One region of the Candidatus Pantoea communis genome, then DNA from elsewhere that is predicted to be linked to it. Evidence: predicted binding sites of a transcription regulator. Region 1 holds the regulator's gene; each other region holds the start of a gene.

Evidence for each region. Region 1 encodes CRP, which controls carbon source genes, mostly activating them, when cyclic AMP is high. Its sites were predicted from a motif close to ATGTGANNNNNNTCACAT; they were not measured.
Region 2: the regulator CRP is predicted to act here: its motif matches at 1,211-1,228, upstream of deoC (deoxyribose-phosphate aldolase).
Region 3: the regulator CRP is predicted to act here: its motif matches at 2,849-2,866, upstream of F3J37_RS00850 (6-phosphofructokinase).
Region 4: the regulator CRP is predicted to act here: its motif matches at 1,910-1,927, upstream of F3J37_RS13555 (nucleoside-specific channel-forming protein Tsx).

What each region holds. Positions count from the first base shown of each region.
Region 1 covers NZ_VWXC01000025.1:25,397-30,109, reverse strand. The annotation lists gene F3J37_RS24045 (hydrolase) at 1-782, shown strand, start outside; gene F3J37_RS24040 (YheU family protein) at 785-1,003, shown strand; gene F3J37_RS24035 (phosphoribulokinase) at 1,065-1,934, shown strand; gene F3J37_RS24030 (OsmC family protein) at 1,978-2,382, opposite strand; gene crp (cAMP-activated global transcriptional regulator CRP) at 2,686-3,318, shown strand; gene F3J37_RS24020 (YccS/YhfK family putative transporter) at 3,377-4,713, shown strand, end outside.
Region 2 covers NZ_VWXC01000007.1:148,335-153,047, forward strand. The annotation lists gene F3J37_RS11585 (patatin-like phospholipase family protein) at 1-349, shown strand, start outside; gene F3J37_RS11590 (TatD family hydrolase) at 346-1,122, shown strand; gene deoC (deoxyribose-phosphate aldolase) at 1,415-2,194, shown strand; gene deoA (thymidine phosphorylase) at 2,274-3,596, shown strand; gene deoB (phosphopentomutase) at 3,688-4,713, shown strand, end outside.
Region 3 covers NZ_VWXC01000001.1:189,832-194,544, forward strand. The annotation lists gene F3J37_RS00835 (class II fructose-bisphosphate aldolase) at 1-62, opposite strand, end outside; gene F3J37_RS00840 (PTS sugar transporter subunit IIC) at 49-1,416, opposite strand; gene F3J37_RS00845 (PTS sugar transporter subunit IIB) at 1,409-1,723, opposite strand; gene F3J37_RS00850 (6-phosphofructokinase) at 1,734-2,714, opposite strand; gene dld (D-lactate dehydrogenase) at 3,150-4,713, shown strand, end outside.
Region 4 covers NZ_VWXC01000009.1:74,917-79,629, reverse strand. The annotation lists gene F3J37_RS13565 (LysR family transcriptional regulator) at 1-216, shown strand, start outside; gene yjdN (VOC family metalloprotein YjdN) at 295-726, shown strand; gene F3J37_RS13555 (nucleoside-specific channel-forming protein Tsx) at 842-1,708, opposite strand; gene F3J37_RS13550 (sensor histidine kinase) at 2,153-3,511, opposite strand; gene F3J37_RS13545 (response regulator) at 3,508-4,167, opposite strand; gene F3J37_RS13540 (helix-turn-helix domain-containing protein) at 4,459-4,713, shown strand, end outside.

The DNA.
Region 1 (4,713 bases):
TCCATGGTCTGGAAGGCAGTTTCCGTAGCCCGTATGCGCATGGCCTGATGCAGGCGTGTCAGGCGCGTGGCTGGCTGGCGGTGGTGATGCACTTTCGTGGATGCAGCGGCGAGCCGAATCGTCTGGAGCGCATCTATCATTCCGGTGAAACCGAAGATGCGACCTTTTTCCTGCACTGGTTGCAGCGCGAATGGGGCACGGTGCCGACTGCAGCAGTGGGCGTTTCACTCGGTGGCAATATGCTGGCCTACTTATTGGGCATGCAGGGAAATGATGTGCCTGTGGATGCCGCCGTCGCCATCTCGGCACCCTTTGCGCTCGAACCCTGCAGTGAAAAGCTCGATGCTGGCTTTTCTCGTTTCTATCAGCACTATTTACTGACCAAGCTGAAACAGAACGCTACGCGTAAACTGCTGGCCTGGCCCGGCACACTACCGGTGGAACTGAGCCAGCTGCGCGCATTTCGCCGCATTCGTGAGTTTGATGATGCGATTACCGCACGGGCGCACGGTTTTCTGGATGCCAACGACTATTATCAACGTGCCAGCGCTATGCCGCTGCTCACGGGCGTGCGCAAGCCGCTGCTGATCATCCATGCCAAAGACGATCCCTTTATGACCGATGCGGTAATCCCGCAGCCGGCGCAACTGTCGCCTTCCATTGAATATCAGCTGACACAACAAGGCGGGCACGTCGGCTTTGTTGGCGGTACGTTAATGAAGCCGAAAATGTGGCTGGAACAGCGTGTGCCTGACTGGCTTTCAACCTATCTGGATGTGTGATCGTGATTATTCCCTGGCAAGAACTTGAAGTCGCAACACTGGAAAACCTGATTGAAACTTTCGTGCTGCGCGAAGGCACCGACTATGGTGAGCAGGAGCGCAGCCTGGAACAGAAAGTCGCCGACGTGCGCCGCCAGCTGGAGCGCGGAGACGTTGTGCTGGTGTGGTCGGAACTGCATGAATCCGTCAACATTATGCCGAAAGGCGAATTTCGCGGTTAATGCACCGCGCAGTAATTCGTGGTAACAATGCTCATCGCCCGACTTCACAGGGAGTTCTGTTATGTCAGCCAGGCATCCAATCATTGCCGTGACCGGTTCCAGCGGTGCCGGTACCACGACCACCAGCCTCGCCTTCCGTAAGATTTTCCAGCAGCTGAATCTGCATGCTGCGGAAGTGGAAGGTGACAGTTTTCACCGTTATACCCGTCCAGAAATGGATATGGCGATCCGTAAGGCACGCGATCTGGGCCGTCATATTAGCTACTTCGGTCCGGAAGCCAATGACTTCGGGCTGCTGGAACAGACGTTTAAGCATTACGGAAAAACCGGGCTAGGTGAATCGCGCAAATATCTGCACACCTACGACGAAGCGGTGCCGTGGAATCAGGTGCCGGGCACCTTTACGCCCTGGCAGCCGCTGCCGGAAAACACTGACGTGCTGTTCTATGAAGGATTACACGGTGGCGTGGTTACACAGCAGCACAACGTCGCCGAGCATGTCGATTTGCTGGTCGGCGTGGTGCCGATTGTCAATCTGGAGTGGATTCAAAAGCTGGTGCGCGACACCAGCGAGCGCGGCCATTCCCGTGAAGCGGTGATGGATTCAGTGGTGCGTTCAATGGAGGATTATATCAACTTCATCACGCCGCAGTTCTCGCGCACCCACATCAACTTCCAGCGTGTACCTACGGTGGATACGTCCAACCCATTTGCCGCACGTGAAATTCCGTCACTCGATGAAAGCTTTGTGGTGATTCACTTCCGTGGACTGGAAGGCATTGCTTACCCTTACCTGCTGGCGATGATCCAGGGCTCGTTCATTTCGCATATGAACACACTGGTGGTGCCGGGCGGCAAAATGGGGCTGGCAATGGAGTTAATCATGACGCCACTGGTGCAGCGGCTGATTGAAGGTAAACGGATTGAATAATCCAGAAATTCTGTAGCGGCGGCCGTTTGGCCGCCCACTTATGTTATCGCTCAATCACTTCGTAACTGTGCGTCATTTTCACACTATTGCCGAGCATGATCGCCACCGAGCAATACTTCTCCGCCGACAGATCGACGGCCCGCGCCACCGCTTTATCGCTTAGCGCTGTGCCGCTAACGATAAAATGCAGGTTGATTTGCGTAAAAATACGTGGCGCTTCTTCACGGCGCTCGGACGTAAGTTTCACCTCGCAGTCAGCCACATCATTTCGGCCTTTTTGCAGGATCGATACCACGTCAATCGCGCTACAGCCGCCTGCTGCCATCAAAACCATCTCCATCGGGCTTGGCGCTTTATCACCCGAGTTACCGTCCATTAATACCTGATGGCCTGATGAGGATTCTCCGAGAAAGGTCAGCCCTTCCACCCATTTCACTCGTGCCTGCATTATTCTTTCTCCTGAAGTGGCGGTTTTGCCGCCAGAGTACGCTTTCACTTGATAAACAGCAATCCAGACTCTTCCGCCTGTTGCTGAAGCGAGACAACAGAAGACAGCTTGCAAAAGCTGTGCTACAAACAGTGCTGAAAATATTTTCGTCATCACAGACGAAGGCGGGAAGAATCAAAAGCGTAGCTTAAGAATCACCCGGAAATAATTTTCCTTTACTGGAAACGCTCGACGATTACACCGCCTGACAGGGAAAACTGCCCCCTGTGTTTTGGGCACGATTACAACAGAGGATAATAGCGAATGGTTCTCGGCAAACCGCAAACAGACCCTACACTCGAATGGTTCCTGTCCCATTGCCATATTCACAAATATCCGTCCAAAAGCACGCTCATCCATCAGGGTGAGAAAGCGGAAACGCTGTACTACATCGTGAAAGGTTCCGTTGCGGTTCTGATCAAAGATGAAGAAGGCAAAGAGATGATTCTCTCCTACCTCAATCAGGGAGACTTCATCGGCGAACTCGGCCTGTTTGAAGAAGGCCAGGAACGTAGTGCCTGGGTACGTGCTAAGACTGCCTGCGAAGTGGCTGAAATTTCCTACAAAAAATTCCGTCAGCTGATTCAGGTAAACCCGGATATTTTAATGCGACTTTCGTCGCAAATGGCGCGTCGTCTGCAAGTCACTTCCGAGAAAGTGGGCAACCTTGCCTTCCTCGATGTGACGGGCCGTATCGCGCAAACACTGCTTAATCTGGCGAAACAACCCGATGCGATGACGCACCCCGACGGGATGCAAATCAAAATCACCCGTCAGGAGATTGGTCAGATCGTGGGTTGCTCACGCGAAACCGTGGGTCGTATCCTGAAAATGCTGGAAGATCAGAACCTGATCTCCGCACACGGTAAAACCATCGTCGTCTACGGCACCCGCTAATTTCTTATCACCCACGGCGTGATGGCAACATCGCGCCGTTTTTGTTTGCGATGAGCTGATGTGGCGCCGAATCATCTATCATCCTGAGGTCAACTACGCACTGCGGCAAACGCTGGTGCTGTGCCTGCCTGTGGCACTAGGCTGGCTGTTTGGCGATCTGCAAAAAGGCCTGCTGTTCTCATTAGTCCCTGCCTGCTGCAACATGGCGGGTCTTGATACACCGCATAAGCGCTTCTTTAAACGCCTGATTGTTGGCGGCTCACTGTTTGCTACCGCCAGTTTTCTGATCCAATTTCTCACCAGTGACGCCATTCCGTTACCGCTGATCCTGTTTGTGCTGCCGCTGCTGATAGGCGTGACCGGCGAAATCAGCCCGCTGCACGGTCGCTTGTTGCCCGCCACACTGATTGCCGCCATCTTTAGCCTCAGCCTAGTAGGACGCATGCCCATGTGGGTGCCGCCGCTGCTGTATATCGGCGGCACGCTATGGTATGGCCTGTTTAACTGGTTCTGGTTTTGGCTGTGGAAAGAGCAGCCGATGCGCGAAACGCTCAGTCTGCTGTATCGGGAACTGGCGGATTATTGCGATGCAAAATACACACTGTTGACGCAGCTTACCGATCCCGAGAAAGCGCTGCCGCCGCTGCTGGCGCGTCAGCAAAAAGCCGTTGACCTGATCACCACCTGCTATCAGCAGATGCACATGCTCTCTGCCAGCCGCGATAACAGCCACAAGCGCCTGACGCGGGCTTTCCAGGTGGCGCTTGATTTGCAGGAGCACATCTCGGTGAGCCTGCACCAGCCGGAAGAAGTGCAAAAGCTGGTCGAGCAGAGTCACGCCGAAGCGGTGATCCGCTGGAATGCCAAAACCATCTCTGCGCGTCTGCGCCTGTTGGCCGATGCCATTCTCTATCATCAATTGCCCGATCGCTTCCACATGGAAAAGCAGCTCGGCGCGCTGGAAAAAATTGCGCGCCAGCATCCCGACAATCCGGTGGGCAACTTCTGCTATTACCATTTCAGCCGAATTGCGCGTGTGCTGCGCACCCAGAAACCGTTATACACCCGTGACCTGATGGCCGATCGCCAGCGCCGTTTGCCGTTGTTCCCGGCGCTGCGCAGCTATCTGTCGCTCAAGTCCGCTGCATTGCGCACCGCAGCTCGTATTTCGGTGATGCTGATGTTCGGCAGTGCGCTGGCGCTGTTCTTTAATATTCCCAAGCCTTATTGGATTCTGATGACCATCATGTTTGTCAGCCAGAATGGCTACAGCGCCACACGAGTGCGTATCCAGCACCGTGCACTGGGCACCTTTGCCGGATTGCTGATCGCCGCAGGATCGCTACGGCTCGAAGTGCCCGAATCGATCACCCTGCTGTTTATGCTGGCCATCAC
Region 2 (4,713 bases), on a different contig from region 1:
GATCAACATCCTGCATCACCATGAAGAGAGCTATCGTGAGATTCAGCAGTTTATCGAACAGCCGCCAGACGACCTGCGCATCATTGAAATTTACCCGCCGAAACCGCTGGCGAGTATGGCGCTGGGTAGCCGTTTGGCTTCACTGAATCAGGATTACCTTTTAGGACGCCGCAGCGGCCGCTATTTCCTCGCGACGCTAGGTCAATGGCTGAGCGATGCCGAACCGTTCCTGCGCCAGACTACCGTGACACCACCGGCCGCCGTGGCGAATGCACCAGACAATCGCGCCGTGCATACGCCGCCGCTGGCGGATAATGATGCCGATTTTGATGCAGGATCGCTGGCATGAGATTTATCGACACCCACTGTCATTTCGATTTCCCGCCTTTTGTCGATGACGCCGCAGGCAGCATCGCCCGTGCGGCGCAGTCGGGTGTGGAACGCATCATTGTACCGAGCGTGGATGCCAGCCGCTTTGCGTTGGTCAGCCAACTGGCGAAGCAGCATGACGCGCTGTACGCCGCATTGGGCCTGCATCCGATCAATATTGCCGTGCACCAGGATGCGCATCTGGATCAGCTGGAGCAGTGGCTGCAAACGCCGGATAGCAAGCGCGTGGCGATCGGCGAGATCGGCCTCGATCTCTATATGCAGGACGCGCAGTTTGATAAGCAAACGCGTTTACTGGATGCACAGCTTAAACTGGCGAAAAAATACGATTTGCCGGTGATCCTGCATTCGCGTCGCACCCACGATCAGCTGGCGCTGCATTTGCGTCGCCATGATTTACCGCGCCGTGGCGTGGTACACGGTTTTGCTGGCAGCCAGCAGCAGGCGGAACGTTTTATCCAGCTTGGCTATGCGATCGGCGTGGGCGGCACCATCACCTATGAACGCGCCAGTAAAACCCGCAACACTATTGCTAATCTGCCTCTCACCTCACTGTTACTGGAAACCGATGCGCCTGATATGCCGTTGCAGGGTTATCAGGGGCAGCCCAACCGTCCTGAGCGCGCGCGTAACGTGTTTGATGTGCTGTGTCAGTTGCGCAGTGAATCGCCCGATATCATTGCCGATATGCTGTGGCAGAACAGCCTGCGCGTGTTTGCCCTGCCTGCCTGACCTCCTCCCGACACAATCTGGATTTGCCGCGGTTTTGGCGGGTATTGGCTACAGTAATAAAATCGGCATTACCCTTTTCTGCCCTTTTTTGTGATAATATTCACAACCTGTATTGCGCCTGAAAACGGGTGTGCTGGCGGTTATTTGTGACTTGAATCACTAAATAATTGTATTCATATGACGAATTTTCTTTTTTCATGTGACATGAAGCGCAATTCATTCAGGTGTGGTTTGTTAGAATTATCACATTATCCGGTGGGCGTCGTCTGCCGGTCACCTTTTGGAGAGCATCATGACCGATCTTAAAGCGGCCGCACAACGCGCCCTGCAACTGATGGATTTGACCACCCTGAACGAAGATGACACCGATGAGAAGGTGATCGCGCTGTGTCATCAGGCGAAGTCGCCAGCCGGTAACACTGCGGCCATTTGCATCTATCCGCGTTTCATCCCTGCGGCACGTAAAGCACTGCGCGAGCAGGGCACGCCTGATATTCGCATCGCCACGGTCACCAACTTCCCGCACGGCAACGATGACGTTGAGATCGCGCTGGCAGAAACCCGTGCGGCGATTGCATACGGTGCAGACGAAGTGGACGTGGTCTTCCCGTATCGCGCGCTGATTGCCGGCAATCGCGACATCGGTTTTGCGCTGGTGAAAGCCTGTAAAGAAGCCTGCGCCGCTGCCAACGTGCTGCTGAAAGTGATCATCGAAACCGGTGAACTGAAAGAAGAAGCGCTGATTCGCGCCGCTTCTGAAATCGCTATCGATGCCGGTGCGGATTTCATCAAAACCTCAACCGGTAAAGTGCCGGTTAACGCCACGCCAGAAGTGGCGGCGATCATGATGCAGGTGATTCACGATAAAGGCGTGCAGCAGCAGGTGGGCTTCAAGCCTGCGGGCGGCGTGCGCACGGCGGAAGATGCCGCGATCTATCTGAAGCTGGCGGATGACATTCTGGGCGAAGGCTGGGCGGATGCGCGCCACTTCCGCTTTGGCGCTTCAAGCCTGCTGGCGAGCCTGCTGAATACGCTGGGCCACGCGACAGCGACCAGCAAAGCGGGCTACTGATCCCAGCCTCAGGGTCGCCATCAATGGCGACCCAAATAATGTTTGGTGCATTTCACAGCAATCTCCCGGGGAGGCAACCTTGTTCCTGCCACAAGAAATTATTCGAAAAAAACGCGACGGCCAGCCACTGAGCGAAGCGGAGATCCGTTTCTTTATCAATGGCGTGCGCGACAACAGCGTATCAGAAGGTCAGATTGCCGCGCTGGCAATGACCATCTACTTCCACGATATGAATCTTGAAGAGCGCGTGGCGCTGACCATGGCGATGCGCGATTCTGGCTCGGTGCTCAACTGGAAGTCGTTGAACCTCAACGGCCCGATTGTTGATAAGCACTCCACCGGCGGCGTGGGCGATGTGACTTCGCTGATGCTCGGCCCGATGGTGGCAGCGTGTGGCGGTTATGTCCCGATGATCTCCGGGCGCGGCCTCGGCCACACCGGCGGCACGCTGGATAAGCTGGAAGCCATCCCCGGTTTCGATATCTTCCCGATCGACGATCGTTTCCGCCAGATCATCAAAGATGTCGGTATCGCGATTATCGGCCAGACCAACTCACTGGCCCCCGCCGATAAACGTTTCTACGCCACGCGTGATATCACCGCTACCGTTGACTCGATCCCACTGATTACCGCCTCGATCCTCGCCAAGAAACTGGCGGAAGGACTGGATGCGCTGGTGATGGATGTGAAAGTCGGCTCCGGTGCTTTTATGCCGACCTTTGAAGCCTCGGAAAATCTGGCGCAAGCGATTGTTGGCGTGGCGAACGGCGCGGGCTGCAAAACCACTGCGCTGCTCACTGACATGAATCAGGTGCTGGCATCCACCGCCGGTAATGCGCTGGAAGTCCGCGAAGCAGTGCAGTTCCTCACCGGCGAGGCGCGCAACCCGCGCTTGCTGGAAGTGACCATGGCGCTGTGCTCGGAAATGCTGATCTCCGGCAAGCTGGCCGACAACGACGCCGAAGCACGACAGAAATTGCAGAACGTGCTGGATAACGGTAAAGCGGCGGAAGTGTTCGCGCGCATGGTGGCGGCGCAGAATGGTCCGGTGGATTTCATCGAGCGGATGGACAGCTATCTGCCTGCACCGACCCTGAGCAAAGCGGTGTATGCCGATCGCGACGGGATTGTCAGCGCCATGGATACCCGTGCGCTGGGCATGGCGGTGGTGTCGCTGGGTGGGGGGCGTCAGCGTGCCAGCGACAGCATTGATTACAGCGTGGGCTTAAGTGAGATGACCACGCTCGGCACGCAGGTTGATGCACAGCGCCCGCTGGCGGTGATTCATGCCGCGTCGGAAGCGCAGTGGCAGCAGGCTGCGGAAGCGGTCAAAGCAGCTATCACGTTGAGTGATAGCGCGCCTGCGGAAACGCCGGTGGTCTATCGCCGCGTCAGCGAGTAACGCTTCTTCGTGCCAGGCAGCGGCCATTCGGGTATACTGATCTGATCGCTTTTTTTTGACTTGTCATCGCGCCATTGCGCAGGAGACTTGCATGAAACGTGCTTTTATTATGGTTCTCGACTCCTTCGGGATCGGCTCCAGCAAAGACGCCGATAAATTCGGTGATGAAGGATCGGATACGCTCGGCCATATCGCCGAAGCGTGCTTCGAAGGCCGCGCCAATGAAGGTCGCGAAGGCCCGTTGCATCTGCCCAACCTGACCGCGCTCGGTCTGGGTAAAGCCGCTGAACTCTCTACCGGCCGCTTCCCGCCAGGCCTCGACGCCAATGCTGAAATCATTGGTGCCTACGCTTACGCCAGCGAACTGTCATCCGGTAAAGATACGCCGTCAGGCCACTGGGAAATCGCCGGCGTGCCGGTACTGTTTGACTGGGGCTACTTCAGCGACAAAGAGAACAGCTTCCCGCAGGAGCTGCTTGACGTGCTGGTAAAACGCGCCGATTTGCCGGGTTATCTTGGTAACTGCCATTCGTCCGGTACGGTGATCCTCGACCAGTTGGGCGAAGAACACATGAAGTCCGGCAAGCCGATTTTCTACACCTCGGCGGACTCGGTATTCCAGATTGCCTGTCACGAAGAGACCTTTGGTCTGGATCGTCTGTACGAACTGTGCGAAATCGCGCGTGAAGAACTGACCAACGGTGGCTACAACATCGGCCGTGTAATTGCGCGTCCGTTTGTCGGCGACAAAGCGGGCAACTTTGAGCGTACCGGTAACCGTCACGATCTCGCCGTGGAACCCCCTGCGCCAACCATGCTGAAAAAGCTGGTGGACGAGAAGGGCGGCGAAGTGATCTCCGTGGGTAAAATTGCGGATATCTACGCCGAGCAGGGCATCACCCAGAAAGTGAAAGCTACCGGGCTGGATGCACTGTTTAACGCCACCATCGAGCAGATGAAAAAGGCGCCGGACAATTCCATCGTCTTCACCAACTTCGTTGATTTTGACTCCACCTGGGGCCATCGTCGCGATATCGCCGGATATGCGGGGGGTTTAGAGTTCTTCGACCGTCGTTTGCCGGAGCTGATGGCGCTAGTGAAAGAGGGTGATATTCTG
Region 3 (4,713 bases), on a different contig from region 1:
AGCGCTTTAAATTCACGTTGTTTAGCCACCTGTAACAGATCGGTAAAGTTATAAAGTTTCATGAAGCTTTTCCTCGTGGGATTTAGGGGATTTTCCGTTAACAAACCAGGCGATCAGAGTGATAAAGACAATAAAGAGTGCGACGAACAACCAGTTGCCCTGGAACGCATGACCCAATACCAGTCCGGTACTGATGACGTCAGAGTCACTGAAGGTCACACCGGTGAAGCCGTAGCTTTCGAGCATCGGTACCAGAATGGCCGGCAGGAAGGTGATAAACAGACCGTGTACAAAGCCGCCAATCATCGCTCCGCGGCGTCCACCCAGCGCGTTACCAAACACGCCAGCGGTGCCACCGGCAAAGAAGTTGGTGAGCAGCCCAGGCAGAATCATCGCCAGACCGAACATAGGGAACACCAGCATACCGACCACGGAACCCAGCGTTGTTGCCAGGAAGCCGACAATCACGGCATTCGGTGCGTAAGGGAACATTACCGGGCAATCGAGTGCCGGTTTGGCATCCGGCACCAGGCGCATAGCGATACCACGGAAGGCTGGCACCAGTTCGTTCAGCAGTAAACGCACACCGCTGTACAATACGAATACACCCGCAACAAACTGAATCGATTGCATGAAGGCATACATCAGGTAGTTCATGCCATTGCTGTACTGACCGATAAATTCTGGGCCTGCTGCCACTGCCGGGATCAGGTACATCGGTACCATCACCACTGCCATCGACAGATAGGTGTCCTGCAGGAACTTGAAGTTGTCTGGCAGCTTGAGATCTTCCGTTGAGCGCGAGCCTTTACCGACCACCTTCGCCACTGCCGCTGTCAACAAGTAGCCAATGGTGCAGAAGTGTCCGAGTGCCACATCATCGGAATCCGTGATTCGGCGCACCACCGGCTGAGCCAGCGCTGGCATCACGACCGCCATAATGCCGCCGAAGATGCCGCCCGTCAGGATCAGCGGTAAACCTGTCAGCCCGGCTTTGTAGCCAATCACCGCGCCGATGGTTGCCATCCACAGCAGCGCCTGGCCGGTGAGGAAGATGTATTTGAACGGCGTCAGACGCGCGATGATGATGTTGACGATAAAGATCACCAACAATGTCAGCGCCACTTCTGATCCCAGCTCGCGGCTGGCTAATCCGGCAATGGCGGCCACATCGGTGATATAGCCCTTCATGCCAAAACCGTGGGTGAAGATGGTATTCAGGAAGGTCAGCGTACCGACAATAATGTTGATACCCGCCATCATAATTAAGAAACCCAGCAGCGTTTTAAAGGTGCCTTCCACCACCTTACCTGCGGATTTTTTCTGCAGTAGCAGACCAATCAGGGCAATAAAGGCGATCAGAATCGATGCCTGCCCTAATAAGTCTTTTACCAGGAAGTTGATCACACTATTCATGGTTAGCAACCTTCAGATTACGTTCTTTCATAAACGCCACGATTTTTTCTTCAATTTCTGCCTTGTCGGTCAGCTTATTGAGAATAATCACCCGTTTGATTTGCTCGGGGCTGGCATCGGCATTCAGGACATCCGCAAAGGCTTTTTGGGTTAGAATCATGTCGGATTTAAAAGCATTGGCTTCTGAAATCGTGGTGTGATCAATATCCGCTTCAATTTCGAGTTTCTTTAATACGGATTTGGCACTCATTTCGATAGCGAAACTGGAGCCCAGACCACATCCACAAACACATAATATTTTCAGCATGGCGTTTTCCTCACAGAATATGCAGTTGTTTAGCGAGTTTGTAATGATGCCCTTCGGTATCAACCAGGCGTTTTTTCATGCTTATAAGATCAATCGGTATCGGTCGATTACTGCCATTAATAATCACCGCTTTGTTGCGCATCCCCGACTGAATACAGCGCGCAACTTCACTGGCCATAATGGTGCCTTGATAAATCTCTTCACAGGTCGGGTCACCACTACGCAAGCCGTAACCAATAATAGTTTTACGAATTCGTACCCCTATTAGCGGCTCAATCTGTTTAATTAAGGTATCAATCGCGCCCTGAAAGCCCGGCGAGTATTCGCGGGTGTAGCCTTCAGAGCAGAGGATTACCACACTGTTTTGTGCAGCAAGTCGTTGCGTGATGCGCTCTGCCAACTCTTGTGTTGGGATTTGGCACTCCGGAATCAGCGCAAAATCAGCATTGGATTTGATCGCTGACTGCAGCGTCAATTCACCACAATAACCGCCGAGCAACTCCACCATGAATACGCGACCGGTTAATGCACGGCCGGTATTTCTTAACTTCGAAACTTCTTTTAAGACTTGCTCACAAGCGGTAGAGAAACCAATGGTGTAGTCACTGCCAAAAACATCATTATCAATGGTCATACCTACACCAAAGCAATTCACGCCGAATTCACTTAATGTATGTAAAAACTGTAATGAGCCATCCCCCCCGGCCATAATTAATACATCAATGCGCAGCGATTTGAGTTGTTTGGCGATCATCTCATACTCAGGGCGAATTAATTTTCGCGTGGTTCGTCCTGATTGCATCACGGGAATGGAAGTGATGGCATAGTCCACCAGATCGCGCTGTGACATTTCCTGATGGCGATTTTCTAATAAACCGGGAATGCCGCCATTAAATAACACCATATCTGCCTGCGTCATACGTGATATCTGAAACACAAAGTTATTTATTCCGGTAACATCGCCACCGCTTATCACTATGCCAATTCTCATTGTCATCACTCCGTATGCTGCGCGTCTGACATTCATTCTTCCGGTGAACGACTTTTCTATTTGCAACAGAGATCACATTTTTGCCATGTATTTCATTCCATCTGACGTTGACAAGTATTAATAGTCACTGTTTTTTGTGATGATTATCACATTGCAATTTTCACCCATCATTTAACAAAACCAATAAAATCATCCGGTTATATTTATTTCATGGTGTGAAACGCATTTAGCCTGCCATCACGTTTTTGCCTGAGTTTCTTTCGATCTGAATTGTGATTGCCCGCGCATTTTTATCGGTACGCCGACTTTTCCCCACGAAAGATAAAGGGATAATGATTCAGTGCGTTATTTGTTGATCAGTGCCGATGAATGATTGACGTCACGTTTATCTGGCTGTCCAATATCGCAGCAAATAAATGACGAAGAAGAGAAAACATGACCAACTCGCAGGAGATGTTGCGTCAGCTCGCTGACATAGTGGGCGACAAACAGGTATTGACCCATGCTGATGATAAAGCCTGGTACACCAAAGGATTTCGTGTCGGTCGCGGTGAGGCACTGGCAGTGATATTGCCGCAAAACTTGCAGCAACTGTGGCAAAGTCTACAGGTCTGCGTGGCACAGGACGCCATTATCCTGATGCAAGCCTCGAATACCAGTGTGACCGGCGGCTCAACGCCGGATGGCAATGATTATGACCGCGAAGTGGTGATCATCAGTACCCGCCAGCTCAAGGGCGTGCAGGTGATCGATCAGGCGCGTCAGGTCATCGCCTTCCCCGGCACCACCCTGACCGAACTAGAGCACACGCTGCAACCGCTGGGACGCGAACCGCACTCGGTGATTGGTTCCAGCTGCATTGGCGCTTCTGTCGTGGGCGGTATCTGCAACAACTCGGGCGGTTCGCTGATTCGCCGGGGCCCCGCCTTTACTGAAAAATCACTGTTTGCCCGTATTCATGATGATGGGCGCTTAGAAATGGTCAATCATCTGGGTATCGATTTGGGTGAAACGCCGGAAGCAATGCTGAAGAGTCTGACTGAGCAACAGTATCAGACCGGCGACCAGGCAGACTGGGACGGCAAAATATGGGCCGATGATTACGCCGATCGCCTGCGCGATGTCAACGCTGACTCCCCTGCGCGTTTTAATGGTGACCTGCGCTATCTGCACGACAGTTCTGGCAGCGCGGGTAAAGTGGTGGTGTTTGCGGTGCGCTTACCCACCTTTGAGGCCAGCGCGGGTAGCGATACCTTCTACATTGGCACAAACGATGAACGCGAGTTGGTGGCACTGCGTCGTTTTCTCCTCACCGAGATGAGCGAACTGCCGCTGCAGGCAGAATACATTCATCGCAACGCCTTCGACTTAACCGTGCGGTACGCCAAGCATATGTATCTGGCGATCCGTAAACTCGGCCCGCAGGCTATTCCTAAAATGATGAGCAATAAAGGGAAGTGGGACGTGCGTGTCAGCCATCTGCCTTTCCTGCCGCGTAATTTTGTTGATCGGGCGCTGCAATGCTTTAACCAGCTCACGCCGAGCTTTATTGCCCCGCGCATCATGGCTTATCGCGATGAATATCAACATCATCTGATGATCAAAGTCGATGCCCAGCAGACCCCTGAATTGCAGACGTTATTGCAGCAGTTCTTTGCCGGACACAGCGGCGGCTTTTTCCATTGTGATGCCCGGGAAGGCGCAGATGCCTTCCTGGTGCGCTTTGGCGTAGGCGGTTGCACCATCTCTTATTGTGATGCGCTGGGTTATAACCCGAACGAAAGGCTGGTGGCCTTCGACGTGGCGTTGCGCCGCAATGACGATGCCTGGCGTTTAATCTTACCCGATCACTTAGCGGCACAGGTGCAGGTTGATTCCTGCTGCGGGCACTTTTTCTGTTATGTGAATCATCAGGATTATGTGTTGAAGGAAGGGGTCGATGCGAAGACGTTTAAGGAGGCGGTGAAAGTCTATCTGGCTGAGCGTGGTGCAAAGTATC
Region 4 (4,713 bases), on a different contig from region 1:
GCCTGCACCAGCCTGGTCGCCAAAAGTGATTTTGTCAGCATCATCTCGCGCGATGTGATCGAAGATCCGACGCACGGTGGGCAGCTCATTGCCCTCGATCTTGACGATCCGTTACCGAAAGCCACCTTCTATTTGATCCAGCGGAAAGACACGGCGCTGACGCCAATGAGCGCGTATATGGCCCAGCTGTTTCGCCGCTATTGTCAACAAAGGTAAGAGTGCGGCCTGGCTCGCAGCTGATTACTTATTGCGCACTACACTTGCACTGGACGTTCCAATTGTGGAGAACTGACCATGCAAATCACACCTTATGTGTTTTACAACGGTCGTTGTGAAGAGGCGATCGCCTTCTATCTCGCGGCCACCGACGGCGAACTGCTGTTTAAAATGACTTTTGGCGATATGCCCGATGAAACCACCGTCGAAGATGAAGGTTGCCCCTCTGGCGTGACCTTCTCGCCTGAACAGATTATGCATGCCCATCTGCGCATCGGGCAGGGTGAACTGATGATGAGCGACGGTGCACAGCAGGCAAGTTATGCCGGATTTTCCGTGAGTCTATCCACGCCAGATGAAGCGCAGGGTAAACGTTGGTTTGACGCGTTGTCAGAGGGTGGGGAAGTGACGAAAAAGTGGGAACCGACGTTCTGGGCGCACGGTTTCGGCATGTTTACCGATAAGTTCGGCGTGCCGTGGATGGTGAATGCCTATAAGCCGCAGATTTGACGGGCAGGGTTTTACAGCCGGTCAGCCTACGTAGCGGCACAATTTAATGCGTTTCTGATAGCGATATTGCCGTTTCAGAAACGCGCGAAAATTGCGCCGCTAAGGAACTCGCTAATTAGAAGTTGTAACCCACGACGAGGTAGTAACCCCAACCGGTTGATTTCACTTCAAATGGACCGTTGCCGAAGTTCAACTCCTGCCCATCCGCCCACTGACCGCCGTTATGGAAATAACGCGCCACGGTAGAAACGTGCCAGTGATCGTAGTTCAGCGACAGAATGTGGCTGGACGCGATCGAGTTGCTGGTACGTGATGGACCGGTCTCATCGCGCAGGTCTGAACCCCAGTCGAAGTTGGTGAAGCCGATGTAGCTCAGCTTGCCGCCCCACAGATCGGTAATCGGCACAAAGTATTTCACTTTGAAGCGATAACCATCCCAGCTGTTTTCGTTCGCTGCACCGTAGTTCTGCCACTGGTATTTGGCATACACGTTCAGTGACAGACCGATATCGCTGTGGGTATCGATGTCGGTACCCAGACCCATGTACCAGGTGTTCTGACGCTGTGAAGCGTTGCGGCCCATGTCATAGATATAGTTGTTCGCGAAATACCACTCTTTAAACGGACCAAACGCCAGGCTGGTGCCGGTCAGTTTATCGATGGAGAAACGTGGCTCAATTTCCATGAACAGCGGCGAACCGTGGTCAAAAATGCCGTTAGCGTTGCTGTTACCCACGCCAAAGAAGTTGGTTAAATCCGCATAGCCGTAAAAATCGAACCAGTCTTTTTTAGCAAAGGCTTCGTATTCGAGATACACGTCATTGTTGAACTGCGGCCCGAAGCGGGTGTGCGTACTGCCCACCACGTTAACGCTCTGATGCCACCAGTCTGAAAGATACTGCGGATCGCTGTCTGCCGCTTGTGCCGCGCCGGTCCAGCTGCTGGCCAGTAAGGCCCCTGCTATCAATGCTTTAAATTTCATTATTTTATTAACCACATGCTAGTGATTGCTGCGGTTGCGCCGCAATCGAGTGAAATCGATCCCAGGGGATGGGCCGTGTGTTGTTTTTATCCGGTCTGAATCGCCGAATTTTCAAATGTGCGTAATGTGCCTGTAACAGAGCGATAGGAAATAGATTTTGATCACGTTTGTCAAAATGTGTTGCATTTTGATTCACTGAATATGTGATAACGATCACATAAATGCCGTGTGGCGAACGGAACCCCGCAACCGTTTACGTTGTCGCGTTCAGTCACAAAGATCTTAGATGCGGAAAAACGTGTAGCGGCACGATTGAACGTGCGCCTTTGGAATTTGGTGGCGGAAAATACGTGGTTCATCGTGTAGGGCGATTTAGATGAGGAAAAGACGCAATACGTTGTGCCGCTACCGCGCTGTATATTCAAGGCGGTAGCGACACGTCGGTTATGGCAAGGTCACACGCACCTGCAGGCCGGAGATTTGTCCCTGGGCGTTATGGCAGTTCGACAGCGCGACCTGCATCTGATGCTTCTGCGCTACGCTGCGCACAATCGACAGACCCAAACCGCTGCCTTGCGCCTGTACATCTGGCGAACGGGTGAAGCGATCAAAGGCGCGTTCGATAAAGGACTCCGGCATGCCCGGCCCGTTATCGACGATATCCACCACGGTGTGATTGCCCACGCGATGCAGCAGCACATCGACCAGGCTGCCTTCCGGCGTGTGCAGCATCGCGTTGCCGATGAGGTTATCAAACAGGCTACGCAAATCGGAACGGCTGGCGTGCAGGCGATAGTGCGTGGTGCCATTAAAACCGATATCAATGCCGCGTTTATCGGCGACCACCATCAACTGCTCGATGCTCTCTTTCAGCAAATCATCGAGTTGGATGGTTTCCACCGTGGCCACCACTGACTGATCTTCCTGGCGCGAGATATTCAGCAACTGCGTCACCAGATGGCGCGTCCGCGTGACGCCGGCTTCCAGCTGATCAAACTGGCGACTGGCTTCACCAGGCTGAATATGCTGGCGCAAATTCTCCAGCTGCAAGGTGACGGCGGTAACCGGCGTGCGCAGTTCATGTGCCGCATCTTCAAGGAACTGTCGCTGCGATGACCAGGCTGCCCGTAGCTTATCGAGCAGAGAGTTATAAGCAGCCACCAGCGGCAGCACTTCATCCGGTAAGCCATCCGGCGATACCGAGTGCGGATGCAATGTTTCTTGTGCGGCAATCTGTCGCGAGGCAACGCGCAAATCTCGCGTGATGGCACGTACTACCAGCCAGATCACCAGCAGTGACAGCGGCATCATCAGCATTAAGGGAATGATGGCGGACAGCACCCGCTTCACCATCAAACTTTTCATGTAGCCGATGTTGTGTAAAACCTGAATATTACCGATTTCACTGCCCAGTTCGCCGGGGCGGGTATACACGCGCCAGTCACAGTCATCGCCACAGTCGCCGACTTTTAAATCGGACCAGCCTTTTTTTGCCTGCAGCGGCGCCTGTAAAGCAGGCCATGAGCTGGCACGCAGATGATTGTTGGTGTCCCACAGCTGAACGATGTAGGTGCTCTTCAGCTTCTCTTGCTGCATCACCATAGGCATCAGCGCGGGCATGCGCTGGCTGGAGGACCAGGCATCAGCAATCTTGGCGAGCTGATCGTCCTTCATGGTGCCCATCATGTCGCCATAACAATGGTAGAAATACCAGGTGACGCCGCCGATCATCGCCAGGTGCAGCAGCACCAGCGTGGCGAGCAGTTTGTTACGCAGGGAGCGCATAAAAGTGAAAGGTTTCATATTGCCGGTACTCGCCAGCCCAAACCGCGCACGTTGCGAATCACTTCGTTATCGAGCTTGCGGCGCATGCCGTGGATCAGCACATCAACGGCGTTGCTGGTGACTTCTTCACCCCAGCCGTAAATGCGGTTCTCTAATTGTTCGCGTGACAAGATGGCACCAGGGCGCTCCAGCAGAGCGTAGAGCAGGGCATATTCGCGGGCGGTTAGCTGTTCGCGTTGGCCTTTGTACAGCACTTCGCGCGTCATCATATCCAGCTGCACATCGCCACTGCCTAACAGGGAATCCGCCGCTCCGTGACGACGTCGGGTGATTGCACGCATGCGCGCCAGTACCTCTTGCAGATCAAAGGGTTTAAGCAAATAGTCATCGGCGCCGCTGTCGAGTCCCTGAATGCGTTGTTGCACCGTGTCACGCGCAGTCAGCACCAGCACGGGCGTCATATCGCCACGCGTACGCGCACGCTTCAATACGTGAATACCGTCTTCCCGCGGTAAACCGAGATCGAGCAGCACGCAGGTATAACCGCCTTCGGCCCAGGCGTTGGTGGCAAATACGCCATCGCGCACCCAGTCCACCGACCAGCCCGCCGCTTCCAGCGCCTGCTGCAAGTTGGCGCCAATCATTTCATCATCTTCTACCAGCAGCACACGCATAGAGTTCTCCCAAACTGATGGACGCAGTGTAGCGCCAGATAATTAGGCCAGAATTACCCTCCGTCATACTTCCCGCTGCAGAGGCGTGAGCTGTGAGCGTTCACCCCCGTTACTGACTTATGTAAGCGCCTGAGGATTCACGCTCTTGCTGCCTTTCTGCCGCTGGACTTATTTAGGCGGAGCACCCATTTCCCCCCTTGCTAATTCTGCGCTAATTTTCTGCTAATTAAGGGATAAATTTAACGCGCTACAGTGACTGCACTGGACATATTGTCGAAGCAGGAGGTTCCCATGAATCAGCGCGAATTTATCCGTAGTTTGCTGGACTGGATTGAAGACAACTTAGGGCACGATTTGCATCTGGATGAAGTAGCACGCCGCTCGGGATACTCCCGCTGGCATCTGCAACGTCTGTTCCGTCAGCACACTGGTTTTTCTCTGGCAGAGTACATCCGTCAGCGCCGGTTGACTGAGTCCGCGCTCACGCTGATCAACAGCGATGAAGCGATTCTGCAGGTGGCGATGAGCTACGGGTTTGATACGCAG